DNA from 3 places in the Curtobacterium aetherium genome. Region 1 is predicted to be linked to each of the others. Evidence: predicted binding sites of a transcription regulator. Region 1 holds the regulator's gene; each other region holds the start of a gene.
The links. Region 1 encodes HrcA, which represses chaperone genes, less so after heat shock. Its sites were predicted from a motif close to TTNGCACTCGNNNNNNNCGAGTGCNAA; they were not measured.
Positions count from the first base shown of each region.

Region 2: the regulator HrcA is predicted to act here: its motif matches at 2,914-2,940, upstream of KM842_RS08410 (Hsp20/alpha crystallin family protein).
Region 3: the regulator HrcA is predicted to act here: its motif matches at 3,863-3,889, upstream of groL (chaperonin GroEL).

Region 1 is NZ_CP076544.1:1,395,956-1,402,220, forward strand. Features, by position in the region: gene KM842_RS06450 (16S rRNA (uracil(1498)-N(3))-methyltransferase) at 1-754, opposite strand, end outside; gene dnaJ (molecular chaperone DnaJ) at 754-1,866, opposite strand; gene hrcA (heat-inducible transcriptional repressor HrcA) at 1,917-2,939, opposite strand; gene KM842_RS16020 (DUF4870 domain-containing protein) at 3,062-3,583, shown strand; gene hemW (radical SAM family heme chaperone HemW) at 3,719-4,942, opposite strand; gene KM842_RS06475 (HAD family hydrolase) at 4,972-5,664, shown strand; gene KM842_RS06480 (DUF1990 domain-containing protein) at 5,762-6,265, opposite strand, start outside.
Region 2 is NZ_CP076544.1:1,847,980-1,854,244, forward strand. Features, by position in the region: gene KM842_RS08390 (mechanosensitive ion channel family protein) at 1-665, shown strand, start outside; gene KM842_RS08395 (globin) at 761-1,186, shown strand; gene KM842_RS08400 (NAD-dependent epimerase/dehydratase family protein) at 1,244-2,086, opposite strand; gene KM842_RS08405 (DUF8185 domain-containing protein) at 2,140-2,841, opposite strand; gene KM842_RS08410 (Hsp20/alpha crystallin family protein) at 3,004-3,489, shown strand; gene KM842_RS08415 (hypothetical protein) at 3,613-3,930, shown strand; gene KM842_RS08420 (acyl-CoA thioesterase) at 3,935-4,795, shown strand; gene KM842_RS08425 (acyl-CoA thioesterase) at 4,963-5,445, opposite strand; gene ettA (energy-dependent translational throttle protein EttA) at 5,452-6,265, opposite strand, start outside.
Region 3 is NZ_CP076544.1:3,321,859-3,328,123, forward strand. Features, by position in the region: tRNA gene KM842_RS15380 (tRNA-Thr) at 1-51, opposite strand, end outside; gene msrB (peptide-methionine (R)-S-oxide reductase MsrB) at 124-525, opposite strand; gene KM842_RS15390 (GNAT family N-acetyltransferase) at 599-1,075, shown strand; gene KM842_RS15395 (DUF2332 family protein) at 1,075-2,175, shown strand; gene KM842_RS15400 (DUF3263 domain-containing protein) at 2,295-2,594, shown strand; gene KM842_RS15405 (LytR C-terminal domain-containing protein) at 2,591-3,208, shown strand; gene KM842_RS15410 (cold-shock protein) at 3,462-3,665, shown strand; gene groL (chaperonin GroEL) at 3,932-5,554, shown strand.

The sequences.
Region 1 (6,265 bases):
CGAGCCGCGACTGCAGCACCGCCAGCGCCGCGGGACCTGCGGTCGACGTCCGGAGCACCGTGTCGCCGAGCCGCACCCGCACCGCACCGGCGGCCTCGAGGCGGTCGAGCTCGGACGGGTCGATCCCGCCCTCGGGCCCGACGACCAGGGCGATCTCGTCCGCGTCGGTCGGCGGGTCCCACGTGGCGAGCCGGACCGTCGCGGTCGGGTCGAGCAGGACGAGCGCGCGCCGCCCGACCCCGCCGCCGTCGACGGGCGACGTTCCCGCTCCGCCGGAGAGTTGCGCGGTCGTGACCGGCCCGACGACCTCGGGAACGCGCGAGCGGACCGCCTGCTTGGCGGCCTCCTGCGCGATGGCAGCCCAGCGCGCGCGGCCCTTCTCGACCTTCGCGCCGTCCCACCGCGAGACGCTCCGGGCAGCCGCCCACGGCACCACCCGGTCGACACCGATCTCGGTGGCCGCCTGCACGGCCATCTCGTCGCGGCCGCCCTTCGCCAACGCCTGCACGAGGGTCAGCGACGGCCGGGGCGCCGGGTCGACGTCGACGGACTCGACCGTCAGGACGAGCGCGTCCTTGCCCACGGACGCCACCGCCCCGGCGACGACCGTGCCGCGACCGTCGGAGAGCCGGAGCCGCTCCCCCACGCGCACGCGGGACACCGTCACTGCGTGACGACCCTCGGCGCCGTCGAGCGACACCTGGCCGCCCGCCGTGACGCCGTCGAGCGTGTCGACGAGGTAGAGCGACGCCATCAGAAGTTGAAGAACCGGTCGCGGAGCTTGCCGAACATGCCCTGCTGGAAGCGGGACAGCTGGGGCGACCCGGCCTTGTGGGACTTCGCGAGCTGCTCGATGAGCTGGCGCTCCTTGTGGGACAGCTTGGTCGGCGTCACGACCTGGATGCCCACCTTGAGGTCGCCACGACCCGACCCGCGGAGCTTCGTGACACCGCGGTCCTTGATGACCAGGACGTCGGCGCTCTGCACGCCAGGACGGATCTCGAGCTCGACCGGCCCGTCGAGGCCGTCGATCGTGGTCGTGGCACCGAGCACGGCGTCGGTCATCGGGACCTCGAGCGTGGCGAGCAGGTCGTCGCCGTCGCGGCTGAAGACGTCGTGGTGCCGCACGCGGACCTCGAGGTACAGGTCACCCGAGGGACCGCCGGCCGGCCCGACCTCGCCCTGACCGGGCATCTGCAGGCGCAGGCCGGAGTCGACGCCCGCGGGGACGTCCACCGGGACCGTGCGACGGGCGCGGACGCGCCCCTGGCCCTGGCAGGTGGGGCAGGGATTCGGGATCACGGTGCCGTAGCCGCGGCACGTCCCGCAGGGCGCGCTCGTGACGACGTTGCCCAGGAGCGAGCGGACCTGGCGCTGGATGTGGCCGGAGCCGCCGCAGATGTCGCACGTCTGCGGGCTCGTGCCGGGCGCGCAGCAGGAACCGCCGCACGTGTCACACAGCACCGCGGTGTCGACCTCGAGGTCCTTGTGGGTCCCGAAGACGACCTCGTCGAGATCGACCTCGAGCCGCAGCAGGGCGTCCTGGCCCCGCTCGGCACGGCTGCGCGGACCGGTTCCCCGTCCGCCGCCGCCGCCACCACCGCCGAAGAAGGCGTCGAAGATGTCGCTGAACCCGCCGGCTCCGGCGCCGAAGGGACCGTCCTGCGGGCCCGCGTCGAAGCGTCGGCGCTGGTCCGGGTCGCTCAGGACGTCGTACGCGTGCGTGACGTCCTTGAACCGCTCGGCGGCGTCGGGGCTCGGGTTCACGTCCGGGTGGAGCTCGCGTGCGAGCCGCCGGTACGCCTTCTTGATGTCGGCATCGGAGGCGTCGCGCGGGACGCCGAGGACGTCGTAGTGGTCTGCCAAGTGTTCCTCAGGGGGTGCGTGGGTGGGCGGGGTGGGAGGGCGTCGGGAGGTCAGGCCTCGCCGAGCAACCGGGACAGGTAGCGGGCGACCGCGCGGACCGCGGCCATGTTCGTGCCGTAGTCCATCCTGGTCGGACCGAGGACGCCCAGGCGGGCGATCTCACCACGGGCGGCGAGGTAGCCGCCCGCGACGATGCTGGTCGCGTCGAGACCGTACTCGGCGTTCTCGACCCCGATGCTCGCCGCGACCGCGATGTCGTCGACCTGCATCTCGCCGAACAACCGGAGCAGGGTGACCTGTTCCTCGATGGCCTCGAGCACGGGGAAGAGCCCGCCCGAGAAGTCCTGCTCGCTCTTGGCCAGGTTCGCGGCGCCGGCCATGAGCAGCCGGTCCTGCCGGTTCGCGGCGACCTGTTCGACCAGGCTCGCGACGACGACCCCGGCGAGTGCCTGGACCTCCGGACGCAGCTGCCCGGGGAGGGACCGGAGCGTGGTCGGCGCGTCCTGCAGCGGCAGCCCGACCGTGGCGCCGTTCACGACGGCGCGGAGCTCGGACAGGGCGGACTCGTCGACGGCGACGTCGGTCTCGATGACGCGCTGCTCGACCCGTGCGGTGTCCGTGATGAGCACGACCATCAGGCGGGTGTCGGCCAGGCGGACGAGTTCGACGTGCTGGACGCGCGCGTGCCCCATGGTCGGGTACTGCACGAGCGCGACCTGGTTGGTCAGCTGGCTGAGGAGGCGCACGGTGCGGGTCAGGACGTCGTCGAGGTCGTTCGAGGCACCGAGGAACGTCTCGATCGCCTGCCGCTGGGCGCCGGAGAGCGGACGGGCGGCGGCCAGGTGGTCGACGAAGACGCGGTAGCCCTTGTCGGTGGGGACACGGCCCGACGAGGTGTGCGGGGCGATGATGAGCTGCTCGTCCTCGAGCTGGGCCATGTCGTTGCGGATCGTCGCGGCGCTCACCCCGAAGGCGTGGCGCTCCACGATGGTCTTCGACCCGACCGGCTCACGCGAGGCGACGTAGTCCCGCACGATGGCCTTGAGGACCTCGAGGCTCCGTTCGCTGACCATCGGTTCCCCTTCCGCTCGTGTCGCCGTCCGACTGCTGGCACTCTCACTCGTCGAGTGCTGATCCTACGCCCGACGACCGACGCCCCGGGACTTCTGCACAGGCGCCTCGGTACGCTGCGGGCATGAGCTACGGACAGGAGCCCGGCGGCCCGGGCGACCCCCGCGACGGCCAGCACGGCGGGAAGCAGCCCGACGGAGACCGGTACCCCGGGCAGCCGTACGGCGGACAGCGCTACGGCCAGCAGCAGGACGGCGCGTACGGCAGCGGCTGGCAGCAGCAGCCCGGGCACCCGGAGGGCTACCGGCCCCCGCAGCCGATGACCCCGGAGGACCAGCGACTCTGGGCGACGCTGACCCATGTCGGCGGGATCTTCTCGAACGTCCTCGTCCCCGTCATCGGGTACCTGTTGCTGCGTGACCGTGGCCGCTTCGTCCGCGAGCACACCCGCGTCGCGCTGAACTTCCACATCACGATGGCCATCGCCTACTTCGTGGGGGCCCTGACGTCGGTGCTCGGCATCGGGTTCCTGGTCATCGCGGCCGTCGGCATCGTGTCGATCGTCTTCGGCATCCTCGCCGCGCTGGCCGCCAACCAGGGCCAGTTCTACCGCTACCCGCTCTCGATCGAGTTCGTGAAGCCCTAGCGCCCCCGGCGCACCGACGGGCCAGCGCCTGGGCGCCCCGGCGCACCGACGGGCCAGCGCCTGGGCGCCCCGGCGCACCGACGGGCCTGCGCGCTGGTGCGCCGGGGCGGTGACGACTCTGCGCCCGGTCCCGCGTCAGTCCTCGTCGAGCAGGTCGCGCACGACCGCGTCCGCGAGCAGGCGGCCCGGGAGCGTCAGCTCGAGGGACCCGCCGAGCGCCGCCCGGCCGTCCACGAGACCGCGCGCGATGAGGCCGGCGACCCGGCCACGGGCCTCCCGGCGGAGCTCGTCGGTGCGGAGCTCGCCGCGCACCCGCGCGGCGAGGAGCACGCGCTCGACGTAGCGCGTCTCGGCGTCGAGGGTCTCACGCCCCGCGGCCGGCGACTCGTCCTGCAGCACCTTGTTCGCGTACGCGGCGGGGTGCTTCACGTTCCACCACCGCGTCCCCGCCACGGCGGAGTGCGCTCCGGGGCCGATGCCCCACCAGTCGTGGCCCCTCCAGTACGACAGGTTGTGCTGGCTGGCGTGCTCCGGACCGCGCGCCCAGTTGGAGACCTCGTACCAGTCGTAGCCGGCGTCGCCGAGCACCCGGTCCGCCAGCTCGTACATGTCCGCGGCCAGGTCGTCGTCCGGTGCCGGGAGCTCACCGCGCGACACGGCGCGGCCCATCGCGGTGCCGTCCTCGACGATGAGCGAGTACGCCGACACGTGGTCCGGGGCGCACGCGATCGCGGCGTCGAGCGAGGTGCGCCAGTCGTCGAGGGACTCCCCCGGCGTCGAGTAGATGAGGTCGAGGCTGACGTCGAGCCCCTGCTGCTTCGCGAGGTCGACGACGACGGGCACCCGCTCGGGGTCGTGCGTCCGGTCGAGGGTCGCGAGCACGTGCGGGACCGCCGACTGCATGCCGTAGCTCATCCGGGTGAAGCCCGCGCGCTGCAGCGTCGCGATCGACTCGGCGTCGACGGAGTCGGGGTTCGCCTCGGTCGTGACCTCGGCTCCGGGCAGGATCCCCCAAGTGTCGTCGATCGCCCGCAGGATCATCGCCAGGTCCGACGCCGGCAGCATCGTCGGGGTGCCGCCGCCGAAGAACACCGTCGACACCGGACGCCGCGGGACGCCGGAGCGCTCGAGCACCCGGTCCGCGAAGGCGATCTCGCGCAGGGCGTGGCCGGCGTAGTCGTCACGCCGGACCCCGCGCAGCTCCGACGCCGTGTACGTGTTGAAGTCGCAGTACCCGCAGCGCACCCGGCAGAACGGGACGTGCACGTAGACACCGAACGGGACGTCGCCCGCTCCGGGACCCGGATCGACGAGCCCGTCCGCGGGAGCGGGATCGGCGATCGGCAGAGCACTCGGCATGGAGTCCATTGTCCGTCATCATGGACGGCATGGAGCACCACCAGGTCAGCACCACGGTCCTCTGGGACATCGACGGGACCCTCGTGCGCAACGCCGCGTCACCGGGCAACCTCTACCACCTGGCCCTCGAGCGGGCGATGGGCCGCGACCTGCCCCTGCTCGTCGGCCACCAGCACGGCCGTACCGACGCCGGCATCATCGTCGAGCACGTGCGCGCCCACCGGCTCGACGACGGCCTCGTCCCGACGGTCAGTGGTCACCTCCGCGACCTGTCCGACGAGCGGTACCGCTCCGGGGACCGCCGGACGCCGGCGCCCGGCGCGATCGAGCTCGTGCGGCACTTCGCGTCGCTCGGTTGGCGGAACGGCCTGCTCACCGGCAACTCCGCGCACCGCGCCCGCATCAAGCTGTCCGGCGCGGGCTTCGACGTCGACGCCTTCGACTGGGAGCACTCGTACTTCGGCGACGAGGAGGTGGAACGGTCCGGCGTCACCGCCCGCGCCGCCGCCGCGCTCTCCGGCAGCCGCGCCGTCATCGTCGGCGACACACCCCGTGACGGCGAGGCCGCGGACGCCGTGGGGATCCCGTTCCTCGCGGTGGCGACGGGGGTCTACGACGTGGACGCCTTGCGCGCCACGAGTGCGGTCGCGGTCGCGCGGGACTGCGTCGAGGACGCCCGGCTCATCGAGGACGCGATCGCTGCGCTCGAGCCGCTCGGCTGAGACGCGGGACGACCGGGTCACGCGGGGCGTGCCTCCAGGCCGGGAGGCACGCCCCGGTCGCGCGGTCACCGTCACCCGACCGGTCGGTGCGGCCGCGTCAGTCGCCGCGGAGCGCGGCCAGGTACTTCTCGGCCATCACACGCTGCTGGCGACGCAGCAGCGGCGCGACGAACCGCCACTTCCGGCTCGCCGGCTGCGAGAACTGGCGGACCTGCAACCAGACCGACCCGTCCGGCGTGCGCTCGACGACGAAGGACTCCTCGCCCGACAGCGGGTGTCCCTCGAGCGTGCCGTACGCGAAGCCCTTGCGGTCGCGCTCGTCGATGATCGCGACGACGCGCACCGGCGCCTGCACGGTCTGCCCGAACGCGTGCATCGTCAGCGTCGCCGTCGTGCCCGCGGTCAGCAACGGCGTGCCGTCCGGCGTGGTCCGTTCGACCCGCGGGGTGCCGATCGACGCGGGGACGACCGGGACGCCGTTCTCGTCGAAGGTGACCGGGTTGTACCGGACCTCGTCGTCCTCCGGGGTGTCCTCGACGTGCACGCCCATGCCGCTGCGCTCCTGGATCTGCCAGGTCAGGGCCTGCATGACCGCGGTCTC
Region 2 (6,265 bases), 450 kb from region 1:
CGCAGAGCATCGTTCGCGACATCCTGTCCGGCATCTTCATGATCCTCGAGGACCAGGCCGGCGTCGGCGACGTCGTCGACACCGGGCAGGCGACCGGCGTGGTCGAGAACGTCGGTCTGCGGGTCATGCAGATCCGCGACGTCAACGGCATCCTCTGGTTCGTCCCGAACGGGCAGATCCTGCGCGTCGGCAACCTCTCGCAGGGATGGTCGCGTGTCCTCGTCGACATCACGGTCCCCTACGACACCGACATCGACGCCGTGCAGGACGCCCTGATCGGCGCCGCCGTGGCGATGTCGCAGGAGTCGCGGTGGCGGCAGCGCATCGTCGAGAAGCCGGAGATCTGGGGCCTGCAGTCGATCACCGACACGGGCATGGTCTTCCGCCTCGTCGTGAAGACCCGGGCGTCCGAGCTCGACGTCGTCGGGCGGGAACTCCGCATCCGCCTGAAGCACAGCGTGGACGAACTCGGCGTGACCCTGCCCGCGATGGCGATGATCATGCCCGAGGGGTGGGAGAACGCCACCTCGGTGAACGGCCTCCGCCCGGTGCGGACCGCTCCGGTACCGGCGCCGACGAAGCCCCGCCGTGCGCGGAAGACCATCCTCGGCAAGTCGATCCGGACCGGCGAGGACACCACCACCGACGGCGAGGACTCCCCGTGACTGGATCGACGCTCCCCCTGGGTCCAGCTGCCGGCTCCGGCTCCGGCTCCGGCTCCGGCTCCGGCTCCGGCCAGGGTCAGCCCGGCCAGCTCGGCATGCCGGGGCAGCCCGTCACGCTCCGGGTGGGGCTCGGCGGTGCGGCCGCATCGGGCTCCCTGTTCGACCGGGTCGGCGGTGCCCCGACGTTCGACCGGCTCGTCCGGCGCTTCTACGAGGGCGTCCAGCAGGACGAGGTCATCTGGCCGATGTACCCGGCGGACGACCTGGAGGGTGCGATCTGGCGCCTCTCGCAGTTCCTCCAGCAGTACTGGGGCGGGCCGTCGACGTACAGCGAGCAGCGTGGCCACCCCCGGCTGCGGATGCGCCACAACCCCTTCCGCATCACGCCCGAGGCCCGCGAGCACTGGCTGCAGCACATGCAGGACGCGGTCGAGTCGCTCGGGCTCGCACCACTCGACGAGGCCGAGCTCTGGGGCTACCTCGACCGGGCCGCCCACGCCATGACGAACTCGTTCGACTGACACCACCGCGGGGTGGTCGGACCCCGGTCCGCTGGACGGACGAGCGGCCCGGGGTCGTCAGCGCCCGGCGGCCTCGGACCGGAGGTGCTCGACGAGTGACGGACGTGACGGTTGCCATCCGTAGTGGGAGCGGGCGTGGGATCCGGCGGCCACCTGGTCGAGGAGCAGCGCGTCGGCGAACGCCGCACCGAGGCGGTCGCGGGACTCGTCGACCGACTCGGTGACGACCGGGCTGCCCGCGGCCCCGGCTTCGGCGAGGTCGCGGACCGTCGGGGCCTCACCCGTCGCGGCCACCACGTAGCCGTCCTGGTCGGCGCGTTCGAGGGCGAGGACGTAGAGCTCCGCGAGGTCGTCGACGTGCACGGTGGTCCACCGCTGGGTCCCGTCGCCGACCGTCCGGACCGGCGCGGTCTCGTCGCCGAGGAACATCGTCGGGATGCCGGCACCACGGCCGTACACGATGCCCGGCGCGACGACGGTGGTGCGGACGGCGCTGGTCCTCACACGGTCCTCGTTCGGCGCACGCCAGGCGGTGAGGGCTGGCGGGGCGACCGGCGAGTCCTCGGTGATGTCCGCGGCGGCACCGAACGTGAAGATGCCCCCGGTGTGCACGAAGGGCCGGTCTGTGCCACCGAGCGCGTCGAGCACCGCGTCGATCAGACCCTGGTCGACGTCCTGCGCCGACGCGGTGTGGACGACGCCGTCGGCCTCGCGTGCCAGGCGGGCGACGAGGCGACCGTCCGTCGCGTCGCCGACCACCGCCTCCCCTCCCGACCGTCGGACACGCTCGGCCTTGTCGTCGGAACGGACGAGGGCGGTGACCCGGTGGCCGTGGGCCACGAGGGCGTCGAGGACTGCGGAACCGATGTAGCCGGACGCGCCGGTGAGGAAGACGTGCACGACACGAGCCTTACACGTCCCGCTGCGCATCGTCCGGAGACGCTGTCGGAGCCCTACGAGCTCAGAGTCCAGGCCCGACGCTTGACCAGGACGTGCCCACGGGAGGTCGTCAGGCGGCTCCACGGGCCGGTCTCGAACAGCCGCACCGGTTCGGTGCCGAGGAAGCCGAGGCTCTCGGCTGCGAAGCCCGCCCCGGCCGGTAGGTGCTCCACGCCCGGGATCGGACGGCCCCAGACCTCGGAGCGCACGCGGCGGACGATGGACTCCCCCGAGCTGGTCGGCACGGAGGCGGCGACTTCGTCGATGCCCTGCCGAGCGGCGCGGTGCAGGAGCTCGGCGGACACGTCGGGCTGCGGCGCCCAGCCGCCACGGGGCGGGGAGATCGCTGCCCAGGTGACGGTGTGGACCTCGAGGGGCAGCTCGACCTCGATCGGTGTGGCACGGGTCGGGTCGGCGCTGTGGGCCTGCTCGGCGTCCTGGGCCTCGGCGAGGAGCCGGAGCCGTTCCTGGAACGACCGGAGCGGCACCACGACGTCGATCTCCTCCGGCTGGGTGAGCGCGAAGGTCCGCAACCCGAGCACCGTCGGCAGTTCGTCGAGCAGTCCGAGCGGGTAGAGGATCGCCGTGTAGACCGCCAGCACGCCGGAGTCGGCGATGAGGCGCACCGAGCCGTCCTCGATCCGAGCGGCCCGCCCGAGGTAGGTGCGGAGGTCACCGAGTGATGCGGCGTCGGGAAGGGTGAACGAGCTGCTCATGTCGTCACCGATCCTAGCCGCGACCGTCCGCGCACTCCCTGGCCCCGTTCTCGGCGATCTCCGAGCCCGTTTTTGGCACTCTCCGGGTTCGAGTGCTAGAACATGACGCAGTTGAGTCGGAAGGACTCAACACGACCCACATCGTGAAGGAGTTGATGTCAGATGGCCATGACCTTCGATCCGTTCCGCGAGCTCGACCGTCTCGCCGGTTCCCTCCTCGGCGGAGCCACGACCGGTCCGCGCTCGATGCCGATGGACCTGTACCGCGCGGGCGACCACTACGTGATGGACGTCGACCTGCCGGGCGTCGACCCGGGCTCGGTCGACGTGGACGTCGACGGCTCGGTCCTCACCATCCGCGCGGAACGCACCCTCGGTGCTCCGGACGGCGTGCAGTGGCTCACCCGGGAACGTCAGCCGGGGACCTTCGTCCGGCAGCTCACCCTCGGCGACGGGCTCGACGTGGAGCGGATCGCCGCGCACTACGACAACGGTGTGCTGAGCGTCACGATCCCCGTGCAGGAGTCGTCGAAGCCGCGCAAGATCGCGATCAGCACGAGCAGCAGGGCCGACGGAGGCAGCGGTGCGGACCGCGGCGGCCAGGGCGCCCAGCCGCTCGCCGTCGAGCAGGCGGCCCCCGGCGCCTGAGTCGGACGGCACTGGTGACGGCGGGCCGACCCTCGACGGGGTCGGTCCGCCGTCCCCCGTCCGGTCCGCCGTGCCTGCCGCGCCCCGTCCCCTTCCCGCTTCGTGCCCGCTCGGATCTCGTCGATGCCCCACCTGCTCAACGCCCTGCTGTCCGTCGCCGTCGTCGCCGGCCTGCTCGCCGGCCCCAGCCTCCGTCCCCGGCTCGCCCTGCTGCTCGGCCTCGGGGGCTCCGTCGTCGCGAACCAGTTCGTCTGGATGCTCGCGCCCGGCCTCTGGGCGCACCCGCTCGCACCGTGGGTCGCGAGCACCGCCGGGGCGATCACCGCGGTCGCGCTCTGGAGCCTGCTCCGTACGTCGCCCACGGTCCTGGACCTCGTCGGAGCATCGGAGCGCCAGGACCTGGTCGGAGCGCCGGAACGCCAGGACCCGTTCGTAGACTGACGGCGTGAACCGCGAACCCGACTTCCTCTCCACCCTGCGACTCGAGGACACCGGAGCGAGCACCCGCGAGACGATCCTCACCGGGGCGAGTCACTGGTCCCCCGGCGGTCGCGTGTTCGGCGGCCAGGTCCTGGCGCAGTGCATCGTCGCGGCGCAGTCGACCATCGAGGGGCGCGCGATCCACTCCGTGCACGGCTACTTCCTCCGCCCCGGCGCGACCGACGTACCGATCACGTTCGGCGTCGAGCGCATCCACGACGGCCGCTCGTTCGCGACCCGGCGGGCGCAGGCGTACCAGAACGGGGTGCCGATCTTCTCGATGATCGCGTCGTTCCAGACCCCGGACGTCGGCGCCGAGCACCAGGACCCCTTCCCCGACGACGTCCCGGACCCGGAGTCGCTGCCGTCCGCGGCGTCAGTCCTCGCGACCATCGACCACCCGACGGCGCAGGCGTGGGCGGAGCGGTCGATCGACATGCGCCACGTCGAGGGCCCGGTGTACTTCGACGTGCAGGGCGCCCAGGTGGCGCACCAGGCGGTGTGGTTCCGGGTCGACGCGGACATGCCGGACGATCCCGCACTGCACCGCGCGGTCCTGGCCTACGCGAGCGACCTGTCGCTCCTCGAGCCGATCATGCGCCGGCACGGGATGGCCTGGGGAACGCCGGGCGTCAAGCTCGCGAGCCTCGACCACGCGATGTGGTGGCACCGCGACGGGCGAGCCGACGACTGGGTGCTGTACGCGCAGGAGTCACCGAGCGCACAGGGTGGTCGGGGCCTCGCACTGGGACGGATGTTCTCCCGCGACGGTCGGTTGCTCGCCACGGTCGCCCAGGAGGGGATGATGCGCGTCCCCACCGCCTGAGGACACGGACGGCGGAACCCCGCGCAACCGCGGTGCGCCGCCAGCCTCAGCGCACCGCGCACCACGGACCACGGACCACGGACCACGGACCACGGACCACGGTGCGCTGCCGGCCTCGGCGCACCACCGACCTCGGTACGGCGATCACCCGGACCGGTGCGACCCGATCAGGGTCGGGAGAACGTGACCGGCGGCTCGACGTAGGTCTGGCACGCCGCGCGTTCCACGTCCGTCAGCCGTCGCGGACGGTTGGTCTCGGCGTCGACCATCACCAGCGTCGTCGTCGCCCGGGTGTACAGCTCGGCCGGCTCGTGTCCGACCGGCGACCACACCTCGTACGAGACGTCGATGCTCGCCCCACCGATCCGCCCGATCCACAGCTGGATGTCGAGCGGTCGGCGGAAGTACGGCGTCGACGCGAGGTACTCGAGGCGCTGCGCAGCGATGACCGTCATCGTCCCGGAGCCCGGGCGTCCGTCGATCACCGGCTCCGGCGCGGACCCCGACTCGTCCACCTCGTCGGGGTCCGGCGCCCAGAACGCCAGCACGCGTGCTTCTTCGAGCAGCCGGAGCATCGCCGAGTTGTTCACGTGCCCGTAGGCGTCGATGTCACTCCAGCGGATGCGGACCGGCGCGTGCAGTCTCGCCACGGTTGTCTAGTCCCGGGTGAGCTTGCGGTACGTGGCGCGACCGGGCTTGGCCGCGTCGGCACCGAGGCGCTCGACCTTGTTCTCCTCGTAGGACTCGAAGTTGCCCTCGAACCAGTACCAGTTCGGCGTGCCGTCCTCGTTCAGGCCTTCCCAGGCGAGGATGTGCGTCGCGATGCGGTCGAGGAACCACCGGTCGTGGGTGATGACCACGGCGCAACCGGGGTACTCGAGCAGTGCGTTCTCGAGGCTGCCCAGCGTCTCGACGTCCAGGTCGTTCGTCGGTTCGTCGAGGAGCAGCAGGTTGCCGCCCTGCTTGAGCGTCAGCGCCAGGTTCAGACGGTTGCGCTCACCACCGGACAGGATGCCGGCGCGCTTCTGCTGGTCCGGTCCCTTGAAGCCGAACTGCGACACGTAGGCGCGGGACGGGATCTCGGTCTTGCCGACCTGGATGTAGTCGAGCCCGTCGGACACGACCTCCCACAGGTTCTTGTTCGGGTCGATGCCGCCACGGCTCTGGTCGACGTACGAGATGTCGACCGTGTCGCCGATCTTCAGCACGCCACCGTCGAGCGGCTCGAGGCCGACGATCGTCTTGAACAGCGTGGTCTTGCCGACGCCGTTCGGGCCGATGACGCCGACGATGCCGTTGCGGGGCAGCGTGAAGGACAGGTCGCCGATGATGACGCGCTCGCCGAACTGCTTGTGCAGCTTCTCGGCGTCGATGACCTGCGACCCGAGACGCGGGCCGACGGGGATGACGATCTCCTCGAAGTCGAGCTTCCGCGTGCGCTCGGCCTCGTTGACCATCTCCTCGTAGCGG
Region 3 (6,265 bases), 1.5 Mb from region 1:
CGCAACCCCCGTATTACAAGTACGGTGCGCTACCAATTGCGCCATGCCGGCTGACCCGCCCATCGTACCGGGCGGACACGACGACGGCGCCCGGGCTCAGCCCGGGCGCCGTCGTCGTCCGCGTCACTGCTCCGCGGAGAAGTTCAGCGAGATCGAGTTCATGCAGTAGCGGTCACCCGTGGGCGTGCCGAAGCCGTCCGGGAAGACGTGGCCGAGGTGTCCGCCGCAGTTGGCGCACCGGACCTCGGTGCGGACCATGCCGAGGGACTTGTCCTCGATGAGCTGGACGGCCTCCGGCTCGACCGACTCGTAGAACGACGGCCAGCCGCAGCCCGAGTCGAACTTCGTGCCGCTCTTGAACAGTTCCGCACCACACGCTGCACACGTGTAGACGCCGGCACGCTCCTCGTCGAGGAGCTCGCCGGTCCACGGGCGCTCCGTCCCGGCCTGGCGCAGCACGGCGTACTGGTCCGGGGAGAGCTCCTCGCGCCACTGGGCGTCGGACTTGTCGACGTTGTATGCCATGTGCGTACCTCCTGGTTCCGACCGGGGCTCGTGACCGCCGGTGATCGTGCGTCACACCAGTAAACTCCGAGCGATGTCCGAGCATTCCGTCCGCCGTGCCCGCTGGGGCGACCTGACGACCGACGAGCTCTACGACGTCGTCCGGCTGCGCAACCGGGTGTTCGCGCTCGAGCAGCGCGTCTCCGCCGAGGACTTCGACGGCCGCGACCGCGAGCCCGACACCGAGCACTGGTGGGTCTCGCGCGCCGACGCCGGGACCGTCGGGTACCTCCGTCTGGTCCGGCCGGCGGACGGCGAGCCGCACCCGGCCGACACCGCCGACCCCACCCGGGTGATCGGCCGTGTCGCCACCCACCCGGACCACCGCGGGCAGGGCATCGCCGGTCGCCTGGTCGCGGCGGCGGTCGAGGCCCACGGGCACGGCGCGATGGTCCTGCACGCCCAGCAGTACGTCGCCGGCCTGTACGAGCGCCACGGGTTCGTCCGCTTCGGCGCCCCCTACGACGAGGCCGGCATCACCCACGTCGGCATGTACCGCGCCGGCTCCTGATGGACACACGGGAGCGCTACCGCGCCTACGCCGAGCGGGTCGCGTCCGTCTCGCCGACCTACGCCGCGTGGGCGCGCTCGGTCGACGACGCCCTCGTCGCCCTCCTCGACGCGGTGCCCCCGACGAAGCGCCAACCGGAACTGCTCTTCGCGGTCGCCCGACGGCTCGGCGCCGACCCGTCCGACCCGGCAGCGCTCCGCGCCCTCGGACGGGAGGCCCGCCCCGCGCTGGTCGCGGCCCTCACCACCGCCACGGTGCAGGCCAACGACCCGCGACGGCTCGCCCCGGTGGTCCCGGTCCTCGCCGCGCTGTCGGCGGCCTCGGACCGGCCGCTCGGGCTGGTCGACGTGGGCGCCGCCGCCGGACTGTGCTCGATCCCGGACCGGGTCACGCTCGACCATCGTGTCGTGCGCGACCACCGTGTCGTGCTCGGCCAGGTTGCGTCCGGGGATGCCGGGTCGGAGTGCGCCGGGTCCGGGGCCGGAGTCGAGGGTGCCGGGTCCGGGATCGCCGGGACGCGCCTCGTGCGGGTGCACACCGCGGTCGCCGGGCCGGCCGTGCACCTCGTCGCGGAGGTCACCGGTGACCCACCGGCCCCCGCCGCCACGTCGATCCGGATCGGAGCGCGGATCGCGCTCGACCCGAACCCGATCGACCCCGCGGCACCGGGAGCGCTCGACCGCCTGGCCGAGGCGGTCCCGCCCGAGGCGACGGACCGGACCGCCCTGATGCGGGACGCGTTGCGGGCGACGCTGGTGGAGCCTCCCGTCCGGATCCGCGGCATCGTGCCGGACGACCTGGACCGGGCGCTCGACGCCGTGCCGGACGGCTGCGAGCCCGTCGTCCTCACCACCGGCACGCTCGTCTACGTGCCGGGTGCCGGACGGCAGCGGCTGGTCGATCGGCTGCGCGAGCGCGACGTGCGGTGGGTGGCGCTCGAGCGCACCGGCGTCCTGACGGAGGTGGCGGCGACGCTGCCCGACGACGTCGACGCGGCGGACCCGGACGCCTTCGCGACGCTCTCGCTCGACGGCCGGGCGCTCGCCGTGTCCGATCCGTTCGGCACCCGCGTCCGCTGGTTCCCGTCGACGACCGCCTGACCGGCACGCGCGGCCGGGGCTGAGCGGGTTCTGCGACAGTCCAGCGCCGTGCCAGGGTCGACCTGCCGGACGCCCCTACGATGTGCGAGACCTGCAACCCGTCCGTGATCGGAGCCCGAGTGACCGCGCTGCCCGCCGACGAGCTCACCGAGCTCGCCAAGCACGTGCTCGCGTTCGAGCACGAGCGCGCGCGGCACGACCGGACGAAGGAAGCCGAGATCCGGGTCGAGTTCGACATGTCGCCGACGCGGTACTACCAGGTGCTCAACCAGGTCATCGACACCCCGGCGGCCCTCGCACACGACCCGCAGCTCGTCACCCGGCTGCAGCGTCTCCGCCACGCCCGGACGAGCGCCCGGGCTGCCCGCAGCTTCGTCGCGCCCGCGGCCGACCACGAAGGACGTGAAGAGGAACGATGACGAGATTCCCGCGAGACCGGTTCGACGACGTCCCCGAGGGGCCCCGGATCGGCGCGCACCGCGGTGCTGCCCGACGTGGCGGCGGCTGGGTCGTCTTCGCCTGGGCCGCGCTCGCGACCGGCGTGCTGGTCGGCGTCGGTGTGCTCGTGCTCAACCTCCTCAACGGCAGCGTCCAGTTCCCGGAGGGCGGCGGCAGCACGAAGCCGTCGGCCTCGTCGACGCCCACGCCGAGCGCGTCGACCGGTGGCTCCGCCTCCGACGCTCCCGCTCCGGGTGACGGTGCCGCCGCGCCGACGCAGTCCCCGTCCGCGCCCACCGGTGCCGCGCCCGCCGACCAGGGTGCGACGACGCTCGTCGTGCTGAACGGGACCTCCACCTCGGGCCTGGCGGCGAACGCGTCGGCGAAGCTCGCGGGTGCCGGGTGGACCGTGACCTCGACCGGGGACGCCGGCACCACCGGGTCGACGCAGACGATCGTCTACTACCAGCAGGCGTCGCAGGCGGCCCTCGCGCAGGGCATCGCGCAGTCGCTCGGCGTCACCGCCGTGCAGCAGTCGTCCGCCTTCCCGAACGCCGACGTGTCGGTCGTGCTCGGGGCGGACTACAGCGGCTGATCGGCCCGATCGCGGGTCCCGTGTTTCCGGCACGTTGCAGATCGGGGCCCGCGGCGTGAAATGCGGGTCACACCTCTTGCCGAAATGCTGACTGTCCGTCAGAGTCAGCGGTGGTCACCCCGTGATCGTGACGATGCCTCGACCCGAGGACCGTCGCCGCGGCCCGGGTGAGTCGACACGCGCTCGGACCCGAGGGACGCCACGTGCGATGGCGCCGTCGTTCGCAACAGCAGTACCGCAGGGAGCAAGGAACATGGCCAACGGAACCGTGAAGTGGTTCAACGCCGAGAAGGGCTTCGGCTTCATCACCGTGGATGGAGGGGGCCAGGACGTGTTCGTGCACTACTCGGCCATCGACATGAACGGCTACAAGGTCCTCGAGGAGGGCCAGGCAGTGACGTTCGACGTCGGCACCGGGTCGAAGGGCCCGCAGGCCGAGTCGGTCCGTCCCGCCTAGTCGTCACGAACCACTCGCGAACGCGCCGTCCCGTCGGGGGCGGCGCGTTCGTCGTTCCCCGACCGTTCGTGCGCCGGCGGTTCGGAGTGCGCGCGGTCCCGCGGTTCGTTCCCCTCGGGGTGGTGACCCGACCTGTGGAGTGGGGGAGAGCCTCCGGACTGTGTTGCACTCTCGGGTGGCGAGTGCCAGAATCGGGCTTGGCACTCGGCCCAGCGGAGTGCCAGAACGACCCCGATGACGACGTCCGGGAGGGACGAAGAACTCACATGGCAAAGATCATTGCTTTCAACGAAGAGGCCCGACGCGGCCTCGAGCGCGGCCTCAACCAGCTGGCCGACGCCGTGAAGGTGACGCTCGGCCCGCGCGGCCGCAACGTCGTCCTCGAGAAGAAGTGGGGCGCCCCCACGATCACGAACGACGGTGTCTCCATCGCCAAGGAGATCGAGCTCGACGACCCGTACGAGAAGATCGGTGCGGAGCTCGTCAAGGAGGTCGCCAAGAAGACCGACGACGTCGCCGGTGACGGTACGACCACCGCGACCGTGCTCGCCCAGGCGCTCGTCCGCGAGGGCCTCCGCAACGTCGCCGCCGGCGCCGACCCCATCTCCCTCAAGCGCGGCATCGAGAAGGCCGTCAAGGCCGTCTCCGAGCAGCTGCTCGCCGACGCCAAGGAGATCGAGACCAAGGACCAGATCGCCGCGACTGCGTCGATCTCGGCCGCTGACCCGACCATCGGCGAGCTCATCGCCGAGGCGATCGACAAGGTCGGCAAGGAAGGTGTCGTCACCGTCGAGGAGTCGAACACCTTCGGCACCGAGCTCGAGCTGACCGAGGGCATGCGCTTCGACAAGGGCTACCTGTCGCAGTACTTCGTCACCGACCCCGAGCGTCAGGAAGCCGTCTTCGAGGACGCCTACATCCTGATCGTCAACTCGAAGATCTCGAACATCAAGGACCTCCTGCCGGTCGTCGACAAGGTGATCCAGGCGGGCAAGCAGCTCCTGATCATCGCCGAGGACGTCGACGGCGAGGCCCTGGCCACGCTCGTCGTGAACAAGATCCGCGGCATCTTCAAGTCCGTCGCCGTTAAGGCCCCGGGCTTCGGCGACCGCCGCAAGGCCATGCTGCAGGACATCGCGATCCTCACCGGCGGCCAGGTCATCTCGGAAGAGGTCGGCCTCAAGCTCGAGAACGCGACGCTCGACCTCCTCGGTCGTGCCCGCAAGGTCGTCATCACCAAGGACGAGACCACGATCGTCGAGGGTGCCGGCGACGCCGAGCAGATCGCCGGCCGTGTCCGCCAGATCCGCTCCGAGATCGACGCGACCGACTCCGACTACGACCGCGAGAAGCTCCAGGAGCGCCTCGCGAAGCTCGCCGGTGGCGTCGCCGTCATCAAGGCGGGTGCCGCGACCGAGGTCGAGCTCAAGGAGCGCAAGCACCGCATCGAGGACGCCGTCCGCAACGCGAAGGCTGCCGTCGAAGAGGGCATCGTCGCCGGTGGTGGCGTCGCCCTCATCCAGGCCGGCAAGGTCGCGCTCGACTCGCTCACCCTCGAGGGTGACGAGGCGACCGGCGCGAACATCGTCCGCGTCGCGATCGACGCCCCGCTCAAGCAGATCGCGCTGAACGCCGGTCTCGAGCCGGGTGTCGTGGCTGCCAAGGTCCGCGAGCTCGAGTCCGGTTGGGGCCTCAACGCCGCGACCGGCGAGTACGTCGACCTGATCGCCACCGGCATCATCGACCCCGCCAAGGTCACGCGTTCGGCGCTGCAGAACGCTGCGTCGATCGCCGGTCTGTTCCTCACGACCGAGGCCGTCGTCGCCGACAAGCCGGAGAAGACCCCGGCCATGCCGGCCGGCGACCCCACGGGTGGCATGGACTTCTAGTCCGTCTGCTCGGCACGGGCCCCCGCACGCTTCGGCGTGCGGGGGCCCTTCCGCGTGCGCGGCGCGAGGGCTCGCAGGCGGGCTGGCGGGGGCGGGCCGGCCGGCGGGGGCCGGGGTGTGCTGGGTCGCGTGCGCTGGTCGCCGAGGGCGCGCGTTCGGCCGCCGGTGCGCGCTCGGCCCGGCACGTCGTGCGACCTCGGCGGAGGCCCGGCGGCGGGTCGTGCGACCCGGCTGCCCGTGCCGCCCTCGCCCCGGTCGGGCGGGCACGCTCGGGCCGGCCCCGTGCCGAGGTCGCGCGTTCTGCCGCCGGTGCGCGCTCGGCCCGGCACGTCGTGCGACCTCGGCGGAGGCCCGGCGGCGGGTCGTGCGACCCGGCCGTCCGTGCCGCCCTCGCCCCGGTCGGGCGGACGGAATGCTCGGGCTGGCCCCGTGCCGAGGTCGCGCGTTCTGCCGCCGGTGCGTGCTCGGCTCGGCACGTCGTGCGACCTCGGCGGAGGCCCGGCGGCGGGTCGTGCGACCCGGCCGCCCGTGCCGCCCTCGCCCCGGTCGGGCGGGCGGAACGCTCGGGCTGGCCCCGTGCCGAGGTCGCGCGTTCTGCCGCCCGTGCGCGCTCGGCCCGGCACGTCGTGCGACCCCGGCGGCGGGTCGTGCGACCCGAGCCGCGGGCACTCGGCACAGACGACCTCGGCGCTCGGGCTACGCGTCCCTGCA